4 regions of the Escherichia sp. TC-EC600-tetX4 genome follow, and region 1 is predicted to be linked to each of the others. Evidence: predicted binding sites of a transcription regulator. Region 1 holds the regulator's gene; each other region holds the start of a gene.
What was found. The regulator PhoB, encoded in region 1, activates phosphate uptake and scavenging genes when phosphate is short. The targets are predictions, from matches to a motif close to CTGTCATAAAACTGNCNNAT.

Region 1 (3,225 bases):
TCCAGCTGTGCGGTAATCGACGCCAGATCGCCTTTCAGCACTGCCATGGGTTGCGTTACCGGTACGTTCAGGTTTTCCACGCTCTCTAATTTGCCGTTTGAAAATGTCACCAGATGGACATATTTACTCTTACCGCATTCATCAAAACTCAGTGGAATGGGGGAGCCGCAATAGCGAACATGTTCCATGCCGCCAATAATCTGTGCGCGGTGAATATGCCCGAGCGCGATGTAGTCGGCTGGTGGAAAGTTTTGTGCCGGAAACGCGTCCAGCGTGCCAATATAAATGTCACGCACGGCGTCACTTTTACTGGCCCCCACGGTCGTTAAATGTCCCGTGGCGATGATGGGCAGAGGCTGATCGCCGCGCAGTTTGCAGGCATCGGCATAGTGTTGTTGGTAATAATCGGTAATCGCTGCCAGTAAATGCTGCTGTTTTTCAATACCGTTAAGCCCCGCCTGGCTGGTAATAATGTCACGCGGACGTAAAAACGGAATGGGGCACAGCACTGCGCCTGGCGTCCCGTCGCGACGAGGCAAGATTTGCGGCGCATGTCCGGCGCTGGCGACCACGGTAGTATTGAGGAACGCCATGATATCGCGCGATTCATTCAGCGTGGCGACCGAGTCATGGTTTCCTGCCAGTACCACCAGATGACAGCCAGTTTGCTGTAAATTGACAACAAAACGGTTGTATAACGTGCGGGCGTAACTGGGCGGCGAGCCGGTATCGAAAACATCACCGGCAACAATAATCGCATCCACCTGATGGGTTTGTGCTGTCTCCAGCAGCCAGTCAAGAAAAGCCTGATGTTCAGCTTCGCGGCTTTTACTGTAGAAGTTCTGGCCGAGATGCCAGTCTGAGGTGTGAAGGATGCGCATAACGGTTCCCTGGCGAAAAAGCATGGGCGCGATTATACCCAAACAGATGTGCCATTTGCTTTTTTCTGCGCCACGGAAATCAATAACCTGAAGATATGTGCGACGAGCTTTTCATAAATCTGTCATAAATCTGACGCATAATGACGTCGCATTAATGATCGCAACCTATTTATTACAACAGGGCAAATCATGGCGAGACGTATTCTGGTCGTAGAAGATGAAGCTCCAATTCGCGAAATGGTCTGCTTCGTGCTCGAACAAAATGGCTTTCAGCCGGTCGAAGCGGAAGATTATGACAGTGCTGTGAATCAACTGAATGAACCCTGGCCGGATTTAATTCTCCTCGACTGGATGTTACCTGGCGGCTCCGGTATCCAGTTCATCAAACACCTCAAGCGCGAGTCGATGACCCGGGATATTCCAGTGGTGATGTTGACCGCCAGAGGGGAAGAAGAAGATCGCGTGCGCGGCCTTGAAACCGGCGCGGATGACTATATCACCAAGCCGTTTTCGCCGAAGGAGCTGGTGGCGCGAATCAAAGCGGTAATGCGCCGTATTTCGCCAATGGCGGTGGAAGAGGTGATTGAGATGCAGGGATTAAGTCTCGACCCGACATCTCACCGAGTGATGGCGGGCGAAGAGCCGCTGGAGATGGGGCCGACAGAATTTAAACTGCTGCACTTTTTTATGACGCATCCTGAGCGCGTGTACAGCCGCGAGCAGCTGTTAAACCACGTCTGGGGAACTAACGTGTATGTGGAAGACCGCACGGTCGATGTCCACATTCGTCGCCTGCGTAAAGCACTGGAGCCCGGCGGGCATGACCGCATGGTGCAGACCGTGCGCGGTACAGGATATCGTTTTTCAACCCGCTTTTAACGCCTTGCTCATCGGACGCAGAGCAGGGCTTATGATTTCTTAACTGGAGTATCTTACGTGCTGGAACGGCTGTCGTGGAAAAGGCTGGTGCTGGAGCTGCTACTTTGCTGCCTCCCGGCTTTCATCCTGGGTGCATTTTTTGGTTACCTGCCCTGGTTTTTGCTGGCATCGGTAACAGGACTGCTTATCTGGCATTTCTGGAATTTATTGCGCCTTTCATGGTGGCTGTGGGTGGATCGCAGTATGACCCCGCCACCGGGGCGTGGTAGCTGGGAACCGCTACTATACGGCTTACACCAGATGCAGCTGCGAAATAAAAAACGCCGCCGTGAACTGGGCAATCTGATTAAACGCTTTCGTAGCGGCGCGGAGTCGCTGCCCGACGCGGTGGTGCTGACCACGGAAGAGGGCGGTATTTTCTGGTGTAACGGTCTGGCGCAACAAATTCTTGGTTTGCGCTGGCCGGAAGATAACGGGCAGAACATCCTTAACCTACTGCGTTACCCGGAGTTTACGCAATATCTGAAAACGCGTGATTTTTCTCGCCCGCTCAATCTGGTGCTCAACACCGGGCGGCATCTGGAAATTCGCGTCATGCCTTATACCCACAAACAGTTGCTGATGGTGGCGCGTGATGTCACGCAAATGCATCAACTGGAAGGGGCGCGGCGTAACTTTTTTGCCAACGTGAGCCATGAGTTACGTACGCCATTGACCGTGTTACAGGGTTACCTGGAGATGATGAATGAGCAGCCGCTGGAAGGCGCGGTACGCGAAAAAGCGTTGCACACCATGCGCGAGCAGACCCAGCGGATGGAAGGACTGGTGAAGCAATTGCTGACGCTGTCGAAAATAGAAGCCGCACCGACGCATTTGCTCAATGAAAAGGTTGATGTGCCGATGATGCTGCGCGTTGTTGAGCGCGAGGCTCAGACTCTGAGTCAGAAAAAACAGACATTTACCTTTGAGATAGATAACGGCCTCAAGGTGTCTGGCAACGAAGATCAGCTACGCAGTGCGATTTCGAACCTGGTCTATAACGCCGTGAATCATACGCCGGAAGGCACGCATATCACCGTACGCTGGCAGCGAGTGCCGCACGGTGCCGAATTTAGCGTTGAAGATAACGGACCGGGCATTGCACCGGAGCATATTCCGCGCCTGACCGAGCGTTTTTATCGCGTTGATAAAGCGCGTTCCCGGCAAACCGGCGGTAGCGGATTAGGGTTAGCGATCGTGAAACATGCTGTGAATCATCACGAAAGTCGCCTGAATATTGAGAGTACAGTAGGAAAAGGAACACGTTTCAGTTTTGTTATCCCGGAACGTTTAATTGCCAAAAACAGCGATTAATCCGCCTTTGTCATCTTTTATTGCCATAAGCCAGTCGATGCTGGCTTATTTTCTTTGCAGTCAAAATACGGGCGTTAGATTTTACAACGATTGGTGATTTTTTGTTCGCATG
Region 2 (3,225 bases), 1.4 Mb from region 1:
CACGCTCAACGGCGGTATCCAGTGCCTGCTGTGGTGTCTTCTTACCGGTCCACACGCTCTCCAGCTCTTCATCCACAATCACGCGGATCTGCGGCATGTTGCCCAGACGCAGCCCTTTGGTGAACGGCAACGGCGGCTTATTCAGCATCTGACGCGTCGCGGTATCCGCCCCTGGGTTTTTCTCATAAAAGCCCTGCTCACGGGTCAGGTCATACGCTGCTTTGGTGATTGGCAGATAACCGGTTTTCTGATGCCACTCGGCAGCGTTTTCTGGCTTCGCGAGGAAATCGAGGAACTTCGCCACACCGGTATACGTTTCTTTATCTTTACCCTGCATCACCCACAGGCTGGCTCCGCCGATAATGGCGTTTTGTGGCGCATCTTTCGCATCGGCGTCGTAAGGCATCATGCCTACGCCGTAGTTAAATTTGGCGTACTCGCGAATGTTGGCAAGAGAACCGGAAGAGGCGGTGGTCATCGCGCAATCACCGTTATAGAACTTCTCGGTGGATTCATCCTTACGACCGACGTAGCTGAAGTCGCCCTTCTTGTTCATCTCCTCGAGCATGGCGATGTGTTTCACCTGCTCCGGCTTATTGAACTCCAGCACCGCGTCCGTGCCGTCAAAGCCGTTGTTTTTGCTGGCAAACGGCAGACCGTTCCAGGCGCTAAAGTTTTCCAGTTGGATCCAGCCCTGCCAGCCGCTGGCGTAGCCGCACTTCATGCCGGAGGCTTTCAGTTTCGCGGCATAGTCCGCCAGATCCTGCCAGGTTTTCGGCGGCTGTTCCGGGTCTAATCCTGCTTTCTTGAAGGCGTCTTTGTTGTAATAGAGAACGGGGGTCGAGCTGTTGAATGGCTGGGAGAGTAAGTGGCCCGTTTTGCTGTCGGAGTAGTAACCTGAAACCGTCGGCACAAACTGCGACTCATCGAACTGAATCCCTGCCTCTTTAAACACGTCATACACCGGTTTAATGGCTTTCGACGCCATCATGGTGGCGGTGCCAACTTCATAAACCTGCAAAATAGCCGGCGCGTTGCCGGTACGAAATGCGGCAATCCCCGCGCTTAAATTCTGTTCGTAGTTGCCTTTATAGGTCGGTACAATTTTGTAATCCGGGTTTTCGGCGTTAAAACGTTGGGCCAGAGAATCCACCTCTTTACCCAGTTCCCCTTCCATAGAATGCCAGAACGGAATGGTCGTCACTGCCTGTGCATTCCCCATTAACGCCAGTCCGAGCGCCAGTGCTGAAGCTGTATAATGTAACGGTTTCATCGTTTATCTCTCTTGTTGTACCGAATGCGCGAATTCACGCGTTTTATGCTCGCGGGGTAACATGACATGCTCGAATTACAGAAAAATAACTTTTTTGTTACATTTGTAAGATAGTAAGGTGTCAGAAAGATGACAAGGCGGTGACGGCGTGGGTGAGGGAAAATGGGAGATGGGGCACGGATAAGCGGGAAAATATAGAAGGTCTGAATCAAACTCTACAGATTGCTCATCGTTTCATGCCGGATGCGGCGTAAACGCCTTATCAGGCCTACAAGATCGTGCAAATTCAACATATTGCCACTCACCCAGTAGGCCTGATAAGCGCAGCGCATCAGGCAATTTTACATTTGTCACCTGTCTCAAAGGAGTCTTTTGACTCCCTATCAATCAACGTGTTATTACCCGCCTAAATACGCACTTCTCACCGCTTCATTCGCCAGCAGCGCATCACCAGTATCGGAAAGCACTACATGGCCGTTTTCCAGCACGTAGCCGCGATCCGCCAGCTTTAGCGCCTGGTTGGCGTTCTGCTCGACGAGAAAGATAGTCATCCCCTGCTCGCGCAGCTGCTCGATGGTGTCGAAAATTTGCTGGATGATAATCGGCGCAAGACCGAGCGATGGCTCATCAAGCAGTAGCAAACGCGGGTTGCTCATCAGCGCACGACCAATCGCCAGCATCTGCTGTTCACCGCCGGACATGGTGCCCGCCCGCTGAATACGGCGCTCATGCAGACGTGGAAACAGCTCATACACCCACTTTATGCGCTCCTGGAACTGGTCGCGTTCAGCAAAAAAACCGCCCATCGCCAGGTTCTCTTCCACCGTCATCCGCGAGAAGACGCGACGCCCTTCCGGGACAATCGCCACCGCTTCGCGCATGATTTTCGCTGTCTGCCAGTCGGTAATGTCTTTATCATCAAACACAATTCGCCCGCTGGTGGCACGCGGATCGCCGCATAACGTGCCGAGCAAGGTGGTTTTCCCCGCCCCGTTCGCGCCAATCAGCGTGACAATCTCGCCCTGATTGATATGCAGGCTCACCTCATGCAGCGCCTGGATTTTGCCGTAGTGGGCGCTGACTTTGTCAAAGGACAACATGACTTTTTCCATCTTATGCCTCACCTAAATAGGCACGGATCACGTCCGGGTTATTACGGATCTGCTCCGGCGTACCGTTTGCCAGCGGCGTCCCCTGATTGACCACGTAAATTCGGTCCGAAATTCCCATCACCAGCTTCATATCGTGTTCAATCAACAAGATAGTGGTGTTGTGATGATTGCGCAGTTCGGCAATCAGCTCATCCAGCTCTTTCGTCTCTTTCGGGTTAAGACCTGCCGCAGGTTCGTCGAGCATTAAAATCTCCGGCTGCGTCACCATGCAGCGGGCAATCTCAAGACGGCGCTGGTCACCATAGGCCAGGTTACTCGCCTGACGGTTGGCGTGTTCCAGCAAACCAATGCGCTCAAGCCAGGTCGCGGCGCGGTCGAGCGCTTCGCTCTGGGCGCGACGGAAGGATGGCGTTTTCAACAGGCCAGAGAACAGCCCGGTTTTCAGTTGCTGATGCTGCGCCACCAGCAGGTTTTCAATTACCGTCATTTCACGGAACAGACGCACATGCTGGAAGGTGCGCACCACGCCCATGCGGGCAATTTGCTGCCCCGGTAAACCTTCCAGGTGCTGATCGCGCAGTAAAATGGTGCCGCCGGTGGGTTTGTAGAATCCGGTCAGACAGTTAAAAACCGTGGTTTTTCCGGCACCGTTAGGGCCGATTAACGAGACGATCTCCTGCGGGTACAGTTCAAGATTGACGTTGTTCACCGCCAGCAGGCCGCCGAAGCGCATCATCAGGCCGTTAACAGATAATAATGGCTGACTCATGCCTGCTCTCCTTTCGCTGCGCCGTTTTTCAGCTTCAGTTGCGGGCGCGTCATGGGCAGCAAGCCCTGCGG
Region 3 (3,225 bases), 440 kb from region 1:
TCTTTAAATGCCGTTTTGCCCTGCCATGTTGTTTTGTCAACATGCTGAACAATTTGCTGACCGCCAAGCTGCCCTTGCGAGACACACCAGTCGGTGGAAAGTGCCAGTTCCGGAGCCCAGAGTTGTGCCATCTTGTAGCAACGGTCAACCCAGACGAAATTGTCGCGTGGAGCGAAATCGGCCAGCTGGAAACGCAGCGGTGCTGAGTATTCGCTTTCCGGCAGCGGTTCCACGCGTTTGTCTGAAACCCGCAACAGCAGCGGCAAACGGAAATGGCTACCCGAGAAGGCAATCATGTTTTTCTGCTGGTCGATGGTGAACTCTTTCATCTCTTTAGGGAATTTCCACAGGCGGATGATATCTGGCTTCCACGCCAATGTTTTCTCTTTGATATTGAGGAAGATTTCCGACATCGACTGCCCGGATAAACTGCTACGACCAAGTCCGAGATAGTTATCGCCACCGAGAATGTCCAGCACCGTCGCGCCGTTATCCATCGTGTTACGCTTCACTGCCAGCGTCTCTTGCTGCGGCTTGTCGCCACGAATGACAAAAAACAGGTTATTGCGATCCTGCTTATTGAGGTATTTCCACGCCGTGTTGTTCATCGCTAAATGGTCAGAAGAGACGACGATGACGGTATCTTTAAACCACGGTGACGCTTTGATTTTGTTGATAAACGTCGCGATGTTCTCCTGGCTGCAACTTACCGCGCTGAATGACTGATTCGGTTTACCGTCAAAATCATATTTTTTGCGGTTACAGGTACGAGAGATAAAACCATCCGGGTGATGGGTATCGACTGTCAGGGTAAACAGTGAGAATCGCTGACCTGAGCGGGAAAGCTCTTCAAACTTTTTCCACGCTTCATCGAGAACGGTATCGTCGTAGAATCCCCAGTCGTTGCGATAGTGCGGGTCGGCTACCACGCTTTTCAGCTCTTCTGAGCCGTATAAGTGGTCGAAGCCATGCGACTTCAGGAACACATCTTTACCGGCAAAACGCAGATTCGCGCCCTGCACGAAATAGTTCTGATAACCCGAGTTTTTCAGGATATCTCCCAGACAGATGTTCTGCGGGAAGAAGCTGGAGACAGAGGCGGAGGCGTTGCCTTCAAAGGGGGCAAACAGCGGTATGCCGCACTGAGAAGCCACCATGCCCGCAATCGTGTAATCTGTTCCCGGCAGCTGCTGCGTGTGGCTGAAATCCAGGCCTTCATTTTTCAACGCGCCCAGTTCAGGCGTGAGATCCGGGAAAGCCTCGTTATCAAAATAGGTCCGCTCGAGACTTTCGCCGTAGATATAAACCAGGTTGAGTTTCGGGTCAGGGATAGTTTTCGACGGCTCTTTATAATAAGCCGCAAAGTCCGGGTCGCCGTCGCGTGACTGGGATTTCACCAGTTCCGTTATCTGACGAAATGCCGGGCTGGCGTCCACCGAACCCAGCGCCAGTAAGAGCGCCAGCAGGCTGTAACCAAAATGGTGCGGATGATGGCGACGACGGCGCAGGATCCAGCCCAGCGCACCGAACACCGCTGTCAGCCCCAGCACAATGCCGATACCCGGCAAAATGTATTTGCTGACGCCAGCACCGGTCAGGCTGTTGGTTAAGGTATAGAGAACCGCGTCGTTAATACCATCGCCAGTAAAATAGTCGCTGGCAAACAGGGTGATATTTAAAACGACAAATAGCCCCAGCACCGTTAACGTGGCTGCAAACCACCAGGTGTTACGTCCCGCTTTCCATGCGTAAATCAGCACAGAGGCGAGAAAAAGGGCGAAAGAGAGTAGTTCTGACAACGGGCGATCCTCACTAAACCGGGCCGTTTAGCCAACGTTTAAGCTTTTTGAGAAGCACAATGTAATGGCGTCGCCATATTGCTGCAATTCTAGTGTCAAAAAAATGCGATGTTGTTAGGAATTAGTTTATAAACAGACTTTTTTGATTACGGTCACTTCCCGTGTAACAGGGGTAAAACCGTCCAGGAGCAGGGAAAAGGGCAGGAGAGAGCCGCGTCAGCCGGGTAACAGCTAAAACGCGGCGTTTCGCGGTTCAGGAAATGAAGTTCAGCCCCTGTTTTAACACCAGATCGCAGGCTTTGGTTTTCACCTTTTCTGCCAGCGGAGTTGTTCCGATGTTATCCAGATTGAGTTGCTGACCATCTTTGGTTTTCAGCAAACCCTGAATGCCGTCCAGATAGTTGGTGTCTTCTTTTTGCTCTTCACTGTTCAGGCCCAGCTTTTCCAGCACCTGGTTCTTGATGTTTTCGGCATCGGTTACCGACGCCAGCTTTTGCTTCGCGCAGTATTGCAGAATGCCTGCGGCATTGTTCATGTTATCTGCGCTTAAGGCCTGGTTTCCGCTGCTAAGCAAGTTAGTTAATGACGCGAGCGACCAACCGCCTTCCTGTGTCGTGCTGTTTTGGTTGCCAAGTTCGCTGGCGGCGCTGGAGAGCGCATCTTTCCAGGACGCAGCATGCACCCCGGTGGAAATTAATGCGCTGGCGGCAATGGCACAGCACAGAAGATGTTTAACAGTTTTCATCATCATTACTCAAGGTGGAATTGTGTCGCAGTATACCGCCAGAAACGGGGATTAATACTCTTTACCTGTTACCCGGCTACGGTAGCTATCCCAGTTGAAGATCACCCACAAACTGTTACCCAGGCGCATACGGTCCATCACGCGTTCGCCCAGCAACTTGGTCATCTCTTCCATATTACTGTTGGTCAGCATCCCGGTTGGGCGTTTGGAAGAAGAGCGGCGATCGACGATCTGGTTGATGATCACTTTTTCGTATTTCGATTCGGTCTGCACGCCGATCTCATCGATCACCAGCAGATCAACGTTGCTCAGATCGTTAAGCAGTTGTTCTTCGCTGGTACCGCTATTCCTGAAGGTATCTTTCATCGCCGACATAATATCGGCCACGGTGATGATCAATACGGATTTACCGCGTAGCAGCAGCTCGTTGCAGATTGCCGCCGCCAGATGGTTTTTGCCGGTTCCTGGCTTACCAGAAAAGATGAAGCTGGCGATGTTGCCGTCAAACTCTTCGACATACTGGCGCGCTTTGCTTAACGCATTCATCTGCCCTTCACACTCAACGCGATAGTTCTCAAAGGAACAGTTCTGATGCAGTGGACGAATACCGGAGCGGTTAAAGGTGCGCTGCATTTTCATCGCCCGATTTTCACGTTCGAGAGCGGCGGAGCGGATCGCTCC
Region 4 (3,225 bases), 390 kb from region 1:
GCAACTGGTCACGAATTTGCGCCGCTTCTTCGAACTCCAGATTCTGCGCGTGTTGCATCATCAACCCTTCCAGCTCATGGATTTTCTGCTGCAACGCTTTAGGCGACATATCCATCGGCACATTATCCGGCTCAACAATCGGGCGCGATTTTCCTCTGCCCTTCGCTTTGGTTTTGGCAATGTTCTGCCCCAGCGCCAGGATATCGACCACTTTCTTGTTCAAGCCTTGCGGCGTAATTCCGTGTTCCTCGTTGTACTTCTGCTGTTTCTCACGGCGACGTTCGGTTTCGCCAATCGCTTTCGCCATTGATGGGGTGATCTTATCGCCGTAGAGAATCGCTTTACCGTTAACGTTACGTGCCGCACGACCAATGGTCTGGATCAACGAACGTTCGGAACGCAGGAAGCCTTCTTTGTCAGCGTCGAGGATCGCCACCAGCGACACTTCCGGCATATCCAGACCTTCGCGCAGTAAGTTGATCCCTACCAGCACGTCGAACTCACCCAGACGCAAGTCGCGGATAATCTCCATACGTTCGACGGTGTCGATATCTGAGTGAAGATAACGCACGCGCTCGCCATGTTCTTCGAGATATTCGGTAAGATCTTCCGCCATCCGCTTGGTCAGTGTGGTGACCAGTACGCGTTCGTTAATTGCCGCTCGCTGACGAATCTCCGAAAGAAGATCATCAACCTGTGTCGCCACCGGCCGCACTTCGATAATCGGGTCAAGCAATCCGGTTGGACGCACCACCTGATCCACCACATCGCCGCCGGATTTTTCCAGCTCGTAATTACCCGGCGTCGCCGAAACATAGATGGTTTGCGGCGCTAATGCTTCGAACTCTTCAAACTTAAGCGGACGGTTATCCAGCGCTGATGGCAGGCGGAAGCCGTACTCCACCAGTGTCTCTTTACGCGCCCGGTCACCGCGATACATGCCGCCAATTTGTGGAATGGTGACGTGAGATTCATCGACGACCAGCAGCCCATCGGCAGGCAGGTAATCAAACAGCGTCGGCGGTGGCTCACCCGGTCCACGACCGGAGAGGAAGCGCGAGTAGTTTTCAATCCCCGAACAGTAGCCCAGCTCGTTCATCATCTCCAGATCAAACTGGGTACGCTGGGTCAGCCGCTGCTCTTCCAGCAGTTTGTTGTTTTCCAACAGCACTTTGCGTCTGGCGGCCAGCTCTTCTTTGATCTCCTCCATCGCCTGTACGATGCGCTCGCGCGGTGTGACGTAGTGCGTTTTCGGGTAGATGGTAAAACGTGGAATAGTGGAAACAATCTGCCCGGTCAGCGGGTCAAATAACGACAATCGTTCCACTTCCTCGTCAAACAGTTCCACGCGAAGTGCAATGTCATCCGATTCTGCCGGGAAGATATCTATCACCTCGCCACGAACGCGGAAAGTACCACGCTGGAATGCTTGATCATTACGAGCGTATTGCAGCTCCGCCAGTCGGCGCAGAATCGCGCGCTGATCGATAATCATACCGACCGTGAGATGGAGCATCATCTTGAGATATAAATCAGGATCGCCCAGACCATAAATCGCGGAAACAGACGCCACCACAACCACATCACGCCGCTCCAGCATCGCTTTGGTGGCGGACAAACGCATCTGCTCAATATGTTCGTTAACCGAGGCATCTTTCTCAATGAAAGTGTCGGAACTCGGTACATAGGCTTCCGGCTGATAGTAGTCGTAGTAGGAAACGAAATATTCCACCGCGTTTTCCGGGAAGAACTCTTTCATTTCGCCATACAGCTGGGCCGCCAGCGTTTTGTTGGGCGCAAGTACCATGGTTGGGCGCTGAAGGTCAGCAATGACATTGGCAATGGTGAAGGTTTTCCCTGAGCCAGTCACGCCAAGTAACGTCTGGTGCGCCAGGCCATCTTCCAGCCCCTCTTCGAGACGTCGAATCGCCTCTGGCTGATCGCCAGAAGGTTTAAAAGCGGAATTCAGTTTGAACGGTTTACTCATGAGTCGCTACCTGAAGGAGTTGGGCGGGCAGGTATGTAATTTTACTCGTCGTACTTAATTATGCCAACAAATTATACTGGATAAAAAAACAGTTCATCACCATAATATTTCTGATACAGCGTAAACTCCGCTGTCAATCATGAGCAAAATTTACTCTGTGGCGAGATAAAACTCCGGCCTTACCGGGTTATCCCCAAAGCAACGGCTTTTTTAACATTTGTCAAGATGAGTGATGACAGTTTTATGGCAAGAGATGCCTGTTCAGTGACTGCCATTGCATTTATCTAACCAGTTAAAAAATAAAAGATATTTCTTTGAGCCGTCTTTAACGCCAATTCGCGTGCAAGCCGCGTATTCTCTCGCTTGCCTCGTGTTTTCTAACTCTAATACACATGGTTATCCACAGGAATAGTGGATAACTGTCTCCAGCCCCTATCCCCCGCCGCCTGGGCAATTCCCACATTCGCCGCATGAGGCGGAAGTAAAATTTTTTTCGTGATTATTTTAGAATTTAATTGGTTAAATTGCAGTCAATCGAAGACGCGATCTCGCTCGCAATTTAACCAAATACAGAATGGCTACAACAAGGCAAGGTTTATGTACTTTCCGGTTGCCGCATTTTCTGGATTTTCTGCAAGCCAGGGGATCTCTCCCAGCAGCGGCGCGGGAATCATGCGGGTGAGCGTGGTCATATATTCAGCGTGACGTTTTCCCGGAGGCGTAACATCGTTCGCCACCCAACCCGCCAGAGTCAGTCCGGCGTGTTGTATTACCTGTGCAGTCAACATCGCGTGATTAATACAGCCGAGTTTCACACCAACTACCAGTATCACCGGCAGTTGTTCCTGTGTTACCCAATCTGCAAAAGTGAAAGTGTCAGAAAGCGGCGTAAACCAGCCGCCAGCACCTTCCACTAACACCCAGTCAGCCTGTTGTTCAAGCGCGCGTAATCCGGCGCTCATTACCAATGATTCTATCGGTCTGCCCTCTTGCGCGCTGATGATGTGCGGCGAAGTGGGTTCTGCGAAGGTGTAAGGATTTACTGTTGCGTAATCCAGCTGCAGGCTGCTGTTGCGCTGTAACGCCAGCGCGTCGCTATTGCGTAAACCTTCCGGGGTCTTTTCGCTGCCAGAGGCGACCGGTTTATAACCTGCCGTCCGGTAGCCTGCTGCCTTTGCGGCTTGTAAAAGTGCACAACTGGCGACAGTTTTCCCCACTTCGGTATCCGTTCCGGTGAC

Region 2: a site for PhoB is predicted at 1,390-1,409, ahead of ugpB (sn-glycerol-3-phosphate ABC transporter substrate-binding protein UgpB). Genes of this name have one in related genera too.
Region 3: a site for PhoB is predicted at 1,892-1,911, ahead of opgB (phosphatidylglycerol--membrane-oligosaccharide glycerophosphotransferase). Genes of this name have one in related genera too.
Region 4: a site for PhoB is predicted at 2,218-2,237, ahead of uvrB (excinuclease ABC subunit UvrB). Genes of this name have one in related genera too.

The regions. Positions count from the first base shown of each region.
Region 1 is NZ_CP079924.1:3,457,739-3,460,963, reverse strand. Features, by position in the region: gene sbcD (exonuclease subunit SbcD) at 1-881, opposite strand, end outside; gene phoB (phosphate response regulator transcription factor PhoB) at 1,071-1,760, shown strand; gene phoR (phosphate regulon sensor histidine kinase PhoR) at 1,818-3,113, shown strand.
Region 2 is NZ_CP079924.1:289,454-292,678, reverse strand. Features, by position in the region: gene ugpB (sn-glycerol-3-phosphate ABC transporter substrate-binding protein UgpB) at 1-1,273, opposite strand, end outside; gene livF (high-affinity branched-chain amino acid ABC transporter ATP-binding protein LivF) at 1,672-2,385, opposite strand; gene livG (high-affinity branched-chain amino acid ABC transporter ATP-binding protein LivG) at 2,387-3,154, opposite strand; gene livM (branched chain amino acid ABC transporter permease LivM) at 3,151-3,225, opposite strand, start outside.
Region 3 is NZ_CP079924.1:3,893,426-3,896,650, reverse strand. Features, by position in the region: gene opgB (phosphatidylglycerol--membrane-oligosaccharide glycerophosphotransferase) at 1-1,799, opposite strand, end outside; gene yjjA (DUF2501 domain-containing protein YjjA) at 2,053-2,547, opposite strand; gene dnaC (DNA replication protein DnaC) at 2,596-3,225, opposite strand, start outside.
Region 4 is NZ_CP079924.1:3,063,571-3,066,795, forward strand. Features, by position in the region: gene uvrB (excinuclease ABC subunit UvrB) at 1-1,987, opposite strand, end outside; gene bioD (dethiobiotin synthase) at 2,566-3,225, opposite strand, start outside.